DNA from 3 places in the Exiguobacterium sp. 9-2 genome. Region 3 is predicted to be linked to each of the others. Evidence: predicted binding sites of a transcription regulator. Region 3 holds the regulator's gene; each other region holds the start of a gene.

Region 1 (3,285 bases), 1.3 Mb from region 3:
CATTCTCTTTCAAGTAATCGGTCAAATCTTCTGCCATCTTCTTCGTCAGTGTCGTGACGAGAACACGTTCGTTCTTCGCGACCCGGTCACGGATGTTATCCATCAAGTAATCGATTTGTCCTGTGATCGGATGAATCTCGATCGTTGGATCAACGAGACCGGTCGGACGGATGATTTGCTCGACCATCTCTTTCGAATGTTCGAGTTCATACGGTCCTGGTGTCGCCGAGATATAGATCGCCTGACTGACTTTTTCCTCGAACTCCTCGAACCGTAACGGACGGTTGTCTTTTGCCGACGGAAGACGGAAACCGTGATCGACGAGGACTTGTTTCCGTGCCTGGTCCCCGTTATACATCCCGCGAATTTGTGGCAATGTGACGTGTGACTCATCGGCAACGAGTAAAAAGTCCTTCGGGAAGTAATCGAGCAATGTATACGGTGTTGCCCCTTCCGGCATCAAGTTCAAGTGACGCGAGTAGTTCTCGATTCCGGAACAATAGCCCATCTCACGCATCATCTCAAGATCGTAGTTCGTCCGTTGTTCGAGCCGTTGCGCTTCAAGCAACTGATTGTCTTCACGTAACTTCGCAAGCTGCACTTCAAGTTCCTTCTCGATGTTCGCGATCGCTTTCTGTAGACGGGTATCCCCCGTCACGAAGTGGGACGCCGGGAAGATCGAGATGTGCTCGCGGTCCGCGACGATCTCACCTGTCAGCGGATCCATGTCACGGATCCGTTCAATCTCGTCACCGAAGAACTCGACCCGGACACACTGTTCGTCGCGTGACGCCGGGAAGATTTCGACGACGTCTCCGCGGACGCGGAACCGTCCGCGCTGGAAGTCGATGTCGTTTCGCTCATACTGGATGTCGATCAGACGGCGAAGCATCTCGTTTCGCCCCATCTCATTGCCGACACGCAGGGATAAGACGTGGTTGTTGTACTCTTCCGGATTACCGAGACCATAGATACACGAAACGGACGCGACGATCAAGACGTCTTCCCGTTCGAACAAGGCGGACGTTGCCGAGTGACGCAACTTATCGATCTCATCGTTGATCGAAGAGTCCTTCTCAATGAACGTATCCGTCGACGGAACGTACGCTTCCGGTTGGTAATAATCATAAAAACTAACGAAGTATTCGACCGCGTTGTTCGGGAAGAATTCCTTGAACTCCGAGTAGAGTTGTCCCGCTAGTGTTTTGTTATGGGCAAGGACGAGCGTCGGTTTCTTGATTTCCTTGATGACGTTCGAGACCGTGAACGTCTTCCCGGTACCGGTCGCCCCAAGCAACGTCTGATGTCGTTCGCCTTGTTTTAGCCCAGTCACCAATTTTTCGATTGCCGTTGGCTGATCACCGCCTGGTTCAAATGGTGAAACGAGTTCAAAATCCATCGTTTGCTTCCCCCTCATCACGTTAAAAAATCTATTTCTATTGTATCACTTTACGAACAAACATTCGATTATGAAGTGCTCCTTTTAGGAAGTTACCCTTTTTTTCGAAAATGCAAAAGTTTCTTTTTACTTCGAGTGCTGATCTTCGATTTTTCTGCCGACAAAAAAATCCCTGTCACGGCTGTTCCGTGACAGGGATGTACTAGTTTAATGCAAAGAGCGTACCTTCGTCCGACCGTGGACCGGTTCGTTGACGAAGAGGATACCGAGCTCATGATGATCTTGTTCATAAAAGGCACGTTGCGCAAAACGGATGTCTCCGTTATGGTTCATGACTTCAAGACGCAGATACGGTTTGTGTTTTTGGATGGCTTCATAGAACGATGCTTCCGAGTCGACCTTTTCACCGTTGACCTTATAGATCGCTTCACCCGGAATCAAGCCCATCTCGGCAGCTGGTTTATCAGGTAGCGTTCCGAGAATGACGGCACCACGCGTTCCATTGAGGAACAACGGCGTTTGCGCCCGGTTCAAGCGTTTGACCCGCTGGTGCAACAAAATGTGCAGGACGAGCAACAAGACGATTCCGTAGAGCCATTCAGCTTGACCAGTCACGTACGCAAGAACCGTCAATAAAACTGCAACAAGACTCGTGATCAAACGTCCTTGAACGAGCGGACGCATCAATTCTTTCGGCAACTTACCCGTAAAGAGGAAACTGAAACCGATCGGTAACCAGAGAACGACCGGAACGAGTTCCGGGAAGCTGTAACGTGGCCACCAGGCTTCAAGCACGTCGCCCGGAACAAAGACGAGCAAAGGCAATAGCCAAAGTTTATTTGCCGACAGCCCACCGATGAAGCGACCGCGCTTTGAGACGACGAGTGACGGTGACAGACGCCGTTGCCCGCGCCACCAGACGAAGAGACATTCCGCGACGAGCGTTAACGTCGCAAGCAATAAAATCATTTTCGGCTCAACCGCTCGAACCGGATCAAGACGTGAATCCATTAGGAACCAGCCGGCAAGTCCAAGCAAGACGATCGGCCAGAGTGGCAGGTTCAAACGAACGACACCAATCAACAGCAGGACGCTCGAAAGTCCAAGCAACAGTAGAGCGTACTGCGGTGTCACTGTCAATCCGAGCCATCCGCTGACGACGGACAAGACGAGACCGACGAGTAGGCCTGGTAAAAGTGTTTCGAGGACATCGCTTCGTTTACCGTGTGTCCGGGAGCGAAACAGTCCGCGTTCCCGTTTGACACGCCGGATGCCGATGACCCAACTGACAAGGAGTGCTAACCACAAGGTCGGACTGGCGATGAGACTAATCGCGGTCCAACCAATTTCATCGAGTAATTCCACGCGCATTCAGACCTCTTTCCATTCCTTATTATTGAGCAGCGACCTCGAGTGCTTTTTTCCGCTGGACGTCATTCTTATCGTCCTGGAGTTTCTTCAGGAGACGCGTCTCCATCTCACCCGCTGTCTGCTGATCGATTTTTCCAGTGACGTCAAGTTTCGCATCCTTTTGCAAAGCCTCGACAGCTTGTTTCATCGTGTCACCGAAATAGCCGTCCTGTCCTTTTGGCTCATAACCGATCGCTTCGAGGACGAGGTGGGCATTCTCGACTGATTTTCCGTAATCGCCGACAGCGAGTGACTTTTGATCAGTCAAAATTTTCGTGACGTTGAAGTACGCCGGTTGTTTGACTTCGACCGTCGGCTTGACCCCTTTTTTGTGGATCCAGTTTCCGTCTGGTGTCAGCCATTTGTTCGTCGTTAACTTCAGGTCGCTACCGTCCTTCAAATCATACGCACTTTGGACGATCCCTTTCCCGAACGACTTCGTACCGACGACTTCGGCGCCAGCTCCTTCCTTCAGA
Region 2 (3,285 bases), 690 kb from region 3:
TGTTGAAGGACCTTCAGCTGTTTCAAGTGGTGCGGATAAGTGCAAATGCGGTGTGACGAAGTCAAGGAGACGGACGAAAAATCCACCCGCAAGGAATCCAATTGCAGCAGGAATCCACGCGATGCCACCGTCCTGCTCCGTGAATTCGATCGCTGGGGCGAGCAAAGACCAGAATGAAGCGGCGATCATGACACCGGCTGCAAAACCAAGCATCATGTTCATGACGCGTTTTTCAATCGTTGTAAAGACGAAAACGAGTGCCGCACCAAGTGCGGTTAATCCCCAAGTCATCATACCGGCAAGTAATGCTTGCACGACGACGGGGAGGGAAGTGAACCAATCCAACATAACTATTCCTTCTTTCCGGGCACGATTTGAAGCGGCTATCTGTATGAAAGCTTACCCGTTTTCGATCCGAACGATTCGTGTGAAGGAGATTTCTACTGCAACACGACCACGCAGAAAGAGAACAGAACGTTCAGGCTCTAGCCGTTCAACAAAACCGACGACCGTCACGTAGCTACTTTCCTTATAATACGTGATTTCGAGTTCGTTTCCTTCTATTAAAGCCTCTTGAAGTAGAAAGTGCCACGATTCTTGCAGTTGTTCATCGATTTCAGGCAAGTCGAGCTGATGCATTTGGACATAATACTCCCGGAGCAATTGCAAGTGCTCCGGCATGAGAAAAGGGATCCACTTTAAATTCCCTCGATCACGATACGCTGTCATGAAGATCACCTCCTGGATGACCGCCAACGAAACGAAGCCGCCGTTTGGCGACGCTCGTATCGAGAAACGAGACAGCGAGACGAATCGTTCCTTTCCCGTAGCGGAGGTTAACGATGTCCATTGCTTTTAATAACCGCCGCCGCTTCCAGAGTCGCGTATTATCCTCGAACAAGGATAACTGTAAGGTGCCTTGATCGGCAGTTAGATGTCCCACTGCGACAGATAAAAAACGAACGGGTTCCCCGTCAAGCCAATTCGGTTCGAATAATTGTAAGACATGACGCAGAATGATTCGCTCATCGGATGTCGGATAAGGCAACCGGACTTGACGCGAGAAGCCACTTCGGACGACGTTTCGAGAATAGCGGACACCGATATGAACAGTCCAACCAACTTGATTCGAAAAGCGGCAACGTGCCGCAACATCCTGCACGAGTTCGTTGAGCACATTCCGGATACGTTCGAATTGATAATAGTCCTGCATCAAGGTCACACCGTGTCCAATCGTCCGTTGAGGGGCTTTCTCGAACAAATGGCGAGGGGCAAGCAGTGTCGGTGACGCGTCAAGACCCCAAGCGTGGTGCCATAGTTCGGCGCCGATGACACCGAAGCGTTCATGTAACTCTTCGACTGGGCGCATGGCAAGGTCACCAATCGTTTCAATCCCCATCATCTGCAGATGTTGTTCCATGCGGTGTCCGACTCCCCACATCTTCCGAATCGGAAAATCATGGAGACGTCGTGCGACATCAGCGTATCCACATTGTGCGATGCCTTCTTTTTTCCCGATTAAGTCAAGCGTCAGTTTCGCGATGACGTTATTTGGACCAATCCCGATGCGGACGTGAATGCCGGTCTGCTTCAGAATCGCTTCTTGAATCTTTTTGGCAGCTTGCAGATCGGAACCAAACAGGCGATCGGTTCCAGTCATGTCAATGAAACTTTCGTCAATCGAATAGACACGAATCGCTTCAGGTGGGGCAAATTGATGCAGGACATCTAAAACACGAATCGACGTTTTCATATAAGCGAGCATGCGCGGTTCGACGAGTTGAATCGTACGACGAATGGCGTAGGGTAATTGCTCGATTTCGTACAGTCGACCGGCTGTCTTGATTCCAAGCGCTTTTAAGGCGGGAGTAGCGGCGAGAATGACGGATCCGCTTCGTTTTAAATCGGAGACGACCGCAAGACGTGTCGTTAAGGGAGGGAGATTGCGATACTGGCATTCACAGCTGGCGTAGAAGGAAACACTGTCAACACAAAAAATACGTTTATTCTGTGGTAAAACGACGGAAGGAAACATTTGAATCACTCCTTTACATAAAAGAACATATGTTCTTATTTTGATTTTCTTTGACTATAGCATGGTCTCAAAGTGTCTCAAAATAAAAAACTGTTGAAAAAAGAGGGAATTCGAACGATTGACCCTTATGCAAAAGGAGTTTGATACACTAAAGGAGAGAAAAAGGGGGAATTTCTATGAAAGAGATCGTTATCCGTTTACCAGAATTACCGAAAACGCTTCAAGCAGAGACGTTCGATCAAGTCGAAATCGACGATCCATATCTGAAAGGAGCACGTTATGAAAAGGAGTCGATGCCTGTCGAACTGACGGAGCGTATCGATGCCTATCAAGTATGTTTTCAAAATGTCTCGTTCGCGAACCTCACCTTTGACCGCGGTTCGTTCGAAGATATTCGTTTCGAGCAATGTGACTTAACAGGATGTCACTTCCAAGAAACCCGTTTTCACCGCGTGTCTTTCGTCGGATGCCGGATGACGGGTGTTCAGTTTGAAGATTGTACGCTTGATCATCTGACGATCGAAGAAGGACTCGCAGACTATGCCCAGTTCATTCGTAGTACTGTCCGTCATCAGCATTGGAGTGAAACGACGATGAAAGAAGCACAGTTCTTCGAAGTGAAACCGACCCATTGGAAACTCGAAGCGGTCCGGCTTACTGATAGCCAATGGATTGAAACACCATTAAAAGGTCTTGATCTCCGGCAGACGGAACTCTCTGGTATCACAATCGATCCGCGATTTTTACCGGGCGCAGTCATTACGGAAGAACAAGCAGTCGCCTTCGCTCGATTATTAGGATTGGTCATTCCATGAAAAAAGTCTCTTTTCGATGAATTTCGAAAAGAGACTTTTGATTTGTTCTTAAAATGACATCGTTTCGCCATCTTCCGGAATGAGGAAATGGGCAGAGAGGTGGAAGGCAGCTAAAAAGTCAGCAATCATGTCGCGCCGCAGGAGACAGTGATTGACGGACTCGAGGTGCGAGACGATGATCGTTGCTTCCGCTGCTGCTTCGTGTACGGCAAGGAGATCACGCTGCGACATCGTGATCGGTTCTCCCGTCAGGAACTGGGCAGCCCCACTGTTGACGACGATGATATCTGGTGTATGTTGTTCAATCGCATGCGCGACCTCGTCACACCAGATCGTATCACCTGCGATATAAAGCGTCGGTTCGTCCGGATGCGTGAGGACAAGTCCGGAGACATGTCCCATTCGTTCACCGATTTCACCGACACCATGCTGTCC
Region 3 (3,285 bases):
ATTCTTACTGTAAAAGAGCTTATAAAAAAAAGCAAGTTAACCGCGTCAGTCGACGGGTTACTTGCTTCTCATTCCGGGCTAGGTGTCAGTTCGCGGTATTCAAGATATCGACGATTGACCGTTGCTTTTGAAATATCATGCCCCATCCCCCGCAAGGTGATGGCGATATCAGAAAACGTCAATCCGAGTTCTCGAAGACGTACAATTTCTTCGATCGGTACGTCTTTTCGACTACGTCCTGCGTTCTCTCCTTGGCGATTGAGATTTCGTTCCGGGCGAAAACCTTGTTCGACTGCTCGCCGCATGCCACGGGCGATTTTTGCATTATGCAGTTTCCGTTGGTATTCTTCCACGAGTGAGACGATCTCAAGGACCATCGCTTCTGCATCCGCAAGTTGATATTCTCCATCTGAATCAAGCGTCATCAAGCGGACCCCATGTTTTTTGAATGTATGCAAAATAGCGATTTTTGCATTCCCTCGACCAATCCGTGTATCATCCGTCACGAGGACCGCATCTACCGTATCGCGTGTCACATAATCAAGAACTGTTAGCATCCCTTCCCGATCAACATCATATCCACTCTCTTTTTCAGAGACGATATCTACGACATCAAACCCCTTTTGAGACGCAACCTTCGAAAGCTCCATCCGTTGGCGTTCAATCGAACTATCTTGTGCTTCTTTTTCGGTCGATACTCGACAATAAATCACGACCTTCATCGTACCTCACATCCCTGTTCGTTCTTTCACAACTTTTCCATTTTGTCATTGTTGTGCGATTGGTACAACGATTTTGCTTTTTGAGATGACATGTTTTGTCTCAACATCATTATTTTTGATCAACCAGTTGACGTATTCCTCATCTGACATCGAACCATCATTGTAGACTTCAGCAATTTGTTCGACTGTAGCGTTCTCATCGACCGTAACGGAAGCCGTCATCAATTGTGCTACCTTTTCATCTGGGCGTGGTGTGAGTAAAAAGATCACGAAGGCAATACTTAATGCATAGAAGAGAATAGAAAAAGCATGAGTACGAATCGTATGAATCATCATGAATCCCTCCAAATATGAAATGAATGAGTTAGAATAAACGTTCGCGGAACAATTGTTCGCATAATTCATAATAAACACAGAACCCGTGTTCGGTCAACACAAAATGTCGAACAATTGTTTGTACGCTCATTTGTTCTATGTTATAGTGAATTTAGAAACATATATTCTTACATTTCAAACTTCAATCCAGAAAGAGGTGGCAATTCGTATGCGGAAAATGTCTAAGCGCCAACAAGAGATTCTCGACTACATCGTCTCTGAAGTGAAACTGAAGGGGTATCCACCATCAGTTCGTGAAATCGGAGAAGCAGTCGGACTCGCGTCTAGCTCGACGGTACACGGTCATTTGGATCGACTCGAGAAACGGGGAATGATTCGCCGTGACCCGACGAAACCACGTGCGATTGAGATATTGCTTGATAAGCCTGAAGAAATCACGGAAGCTATCGTTCATGTTCCCGTCATCGGGAAAGTCACAGCTGGTCTTCCGATTACAGCGATTGAAAACATCGAAGAACAGTTCCCGCTCCCTGCACATTATGTAGGAAACGAAACGGTCTTCATGTTGACGATCGATGGTGAATCAATGATTAACGCAGGTATTCTTGACGGCGATCGCGTCATCGTACGCCAACAAAACACAGCAGAAAACGGAGAAATCGTCGTAGCTATGACCGAAGATAGCGAAGCGACGGTGAAACGGTTCTTCTTAGAAGATCAACAGGTACGTCTACAACCAGAAAATGACTCGATGGATCCGATGTATTTCGATAATGTCTCCATTCTTGGTAAGGTAATCGGCGTGTATCGGACGATTCATTGACGGAGGGACCAGTTACGACTGGTCTTTTTTCATGCCTTCAGGAAATGTACATGATACCGTCAATACCGTCGCACTGACGGGTTACGTTGCGTATTCGGTCGCAACGCAACAAACGGATTGGTTACCGACTGCCATCGGTATCGCTGTCGGTACGCTTTGGTTGTCACCTGACCTCGATTTAAAGTCAGAACCGTATTATCGCTTTGGACCATTTCGAGTCCTGTGGATGCCTTATGTGAAGATCATGCCCCACCGCTCGATCTGGTCACACGGATTGATCATTGGGGATGTCATCCGACTCCTTTATAGTGCTGCACTTGTGATTCCCTTATTATTTCTCAGCTTGTATTTTCAAGTCATCGCGTCAGAGACCATTGATTCCTGGTTCGCTTCCCTACCCGCTTTTGTCATTGGTATCATGGTGGCGAGTACAATTCATATCCTACTAGATTATTCCAGTAGTTGGTTTCGACCTAAAAAAAGAAAAAAGCGTCGTCGTTAACACCTCTTTTGCTTGCTTGCAGGCAAGACGAGGTGTTTTCTTATCCAATTTTCCGTATCTTTAAACATTAAAATAAAAAATTTCCATTCCTATATTTCAATTATATGTATTGAAAACGTTATCAAATCGGAGTAATTTAAAGTAGAAAGACCATTATTTGCTTTAATCCAAAGGGAGGGTTTTTGCATGAATAACTTTGTATTGGAAATGATCGGTACGATGATCCTCATTCTGCTCGGGGATGGTGTCGTCGCCGGTGTCGTCTTGAGAAAGACGAAGTCCGAAAACAGCGGATGGATTGTCATCACGTTCGCTTGGGGTCTTGCCGTCATGACAGGAGCATTCGTCGCTGCTGAGAGTGGAGCGCACTTGAACCCTGCTTTAACAATTGCACTTGCTTTAAACTCTGATTTACCGTGGGCAGACGTTCCTGTCTATATTGCCGGACAACTTGTCGGAGCTTTCATCGGCGCCATTCTCGTTTGGCTTCATTACATGAAACATTTTGAAGCGACTGATGATCAAGCTGCAAAACTCGGTGTGTTCGCAACAGGTCCAGCGATTCGCCATACGCCGTCGAACTTGATTTCTGAAATCATCGGGACATTCGTTCTCGTCTTCGGTATCTTGGCGCTCGGTTTAACGACATTCGGTGACGGCTTAAAACCACTTATCGTCGGTTTACTCGTCGTCGTCATCGGTCTATCACTTGGTGGTACAACAGGATATGCCATCAACCCGGCCCGTGACCTTGGACCGCGTATCGCACATGCTATCTTACCGATTCCGAATAAAGGGTCATCTGACTGGGGCTACTCATGGATTCCAGTTGTTGGTCCAATCATCGGCGGAGCGCTTGCCGTGTTCATCTATCAATTGATCTACTAAGATCACGTTTCACA

The links. Region 3 encodes LexA, which represses DNA repair genes until DNA is damaged. Its sites were predicted from a motif close to CGAACATATGTTCG; they were not measured.
Region 1: uvrB (excinuclease ABC subunit UvrB) is a predicted target of LexA. The motif match lies at 1,453-1,466, and genes of this name have one in related genera.
Region 2: VJ374_RS02320 (Y-family DNA polymerase) is a predicted target of LexA. The motif match lies at 2,058-2,071, and genes of this name have one in related genera.

Annotation. Positions count from the first base shown of each region.
Region 1 covers NZ_CP142850.1:2,460,444-2,463,728, forward strand. The annotation lists gene uvrB (excinuclease ABC subunit UvrB) at 1-1,399, opposite strand, end outside; gene VJ374_RS12945 (PDZ domain-containing protein) at 1,607-2,770, opposite strand; gene VJ374_RS12950 (S41 family peptidase) at 2,793-3,285, opposite strand, start outside.
Region 2 covers NZ_CP142850.1:429,128-432,412, forward strand. The annotation lists gene VJ374_RS02310 (ZIP family metal transporter) at 1-348, opposite strand, end outside; gene VJ374_RS02315 (YolD-like family protein) at 400-729, opposite strand; gene VJ374_RS02320 (Y-family DNA polymerase) at 713-2,035, opposite strand; gene VJ374_RS02325 (pentapeptide repeat-containing protein) at 2,212-2,850, shown strand; gene VJ374_RS02330 (MBL fold metallo-hydrolase) at 2,899-3,285, opposite strand, start outside.
Region 3 covers NZ_CP142850.1:1,122,623-1,125,907, reverse strand. The annotation lists gene VJ374_RS05790 (YneB family resolvase-like protein) at 69-722, opposite strand; gene yneA (cell division suppressor protein YneA) at 768-1,055, opposite strand; gene lexA (transcriptional repressor LexA) at 1,267-1,881, shown strand; gene VJ374_RS05775 (metal-binding protein) at 1,913-2,383, shown strand; gene VJ374_RS05770 (MIP/aquaporin family protein) at 2,570-3,271, shown strand.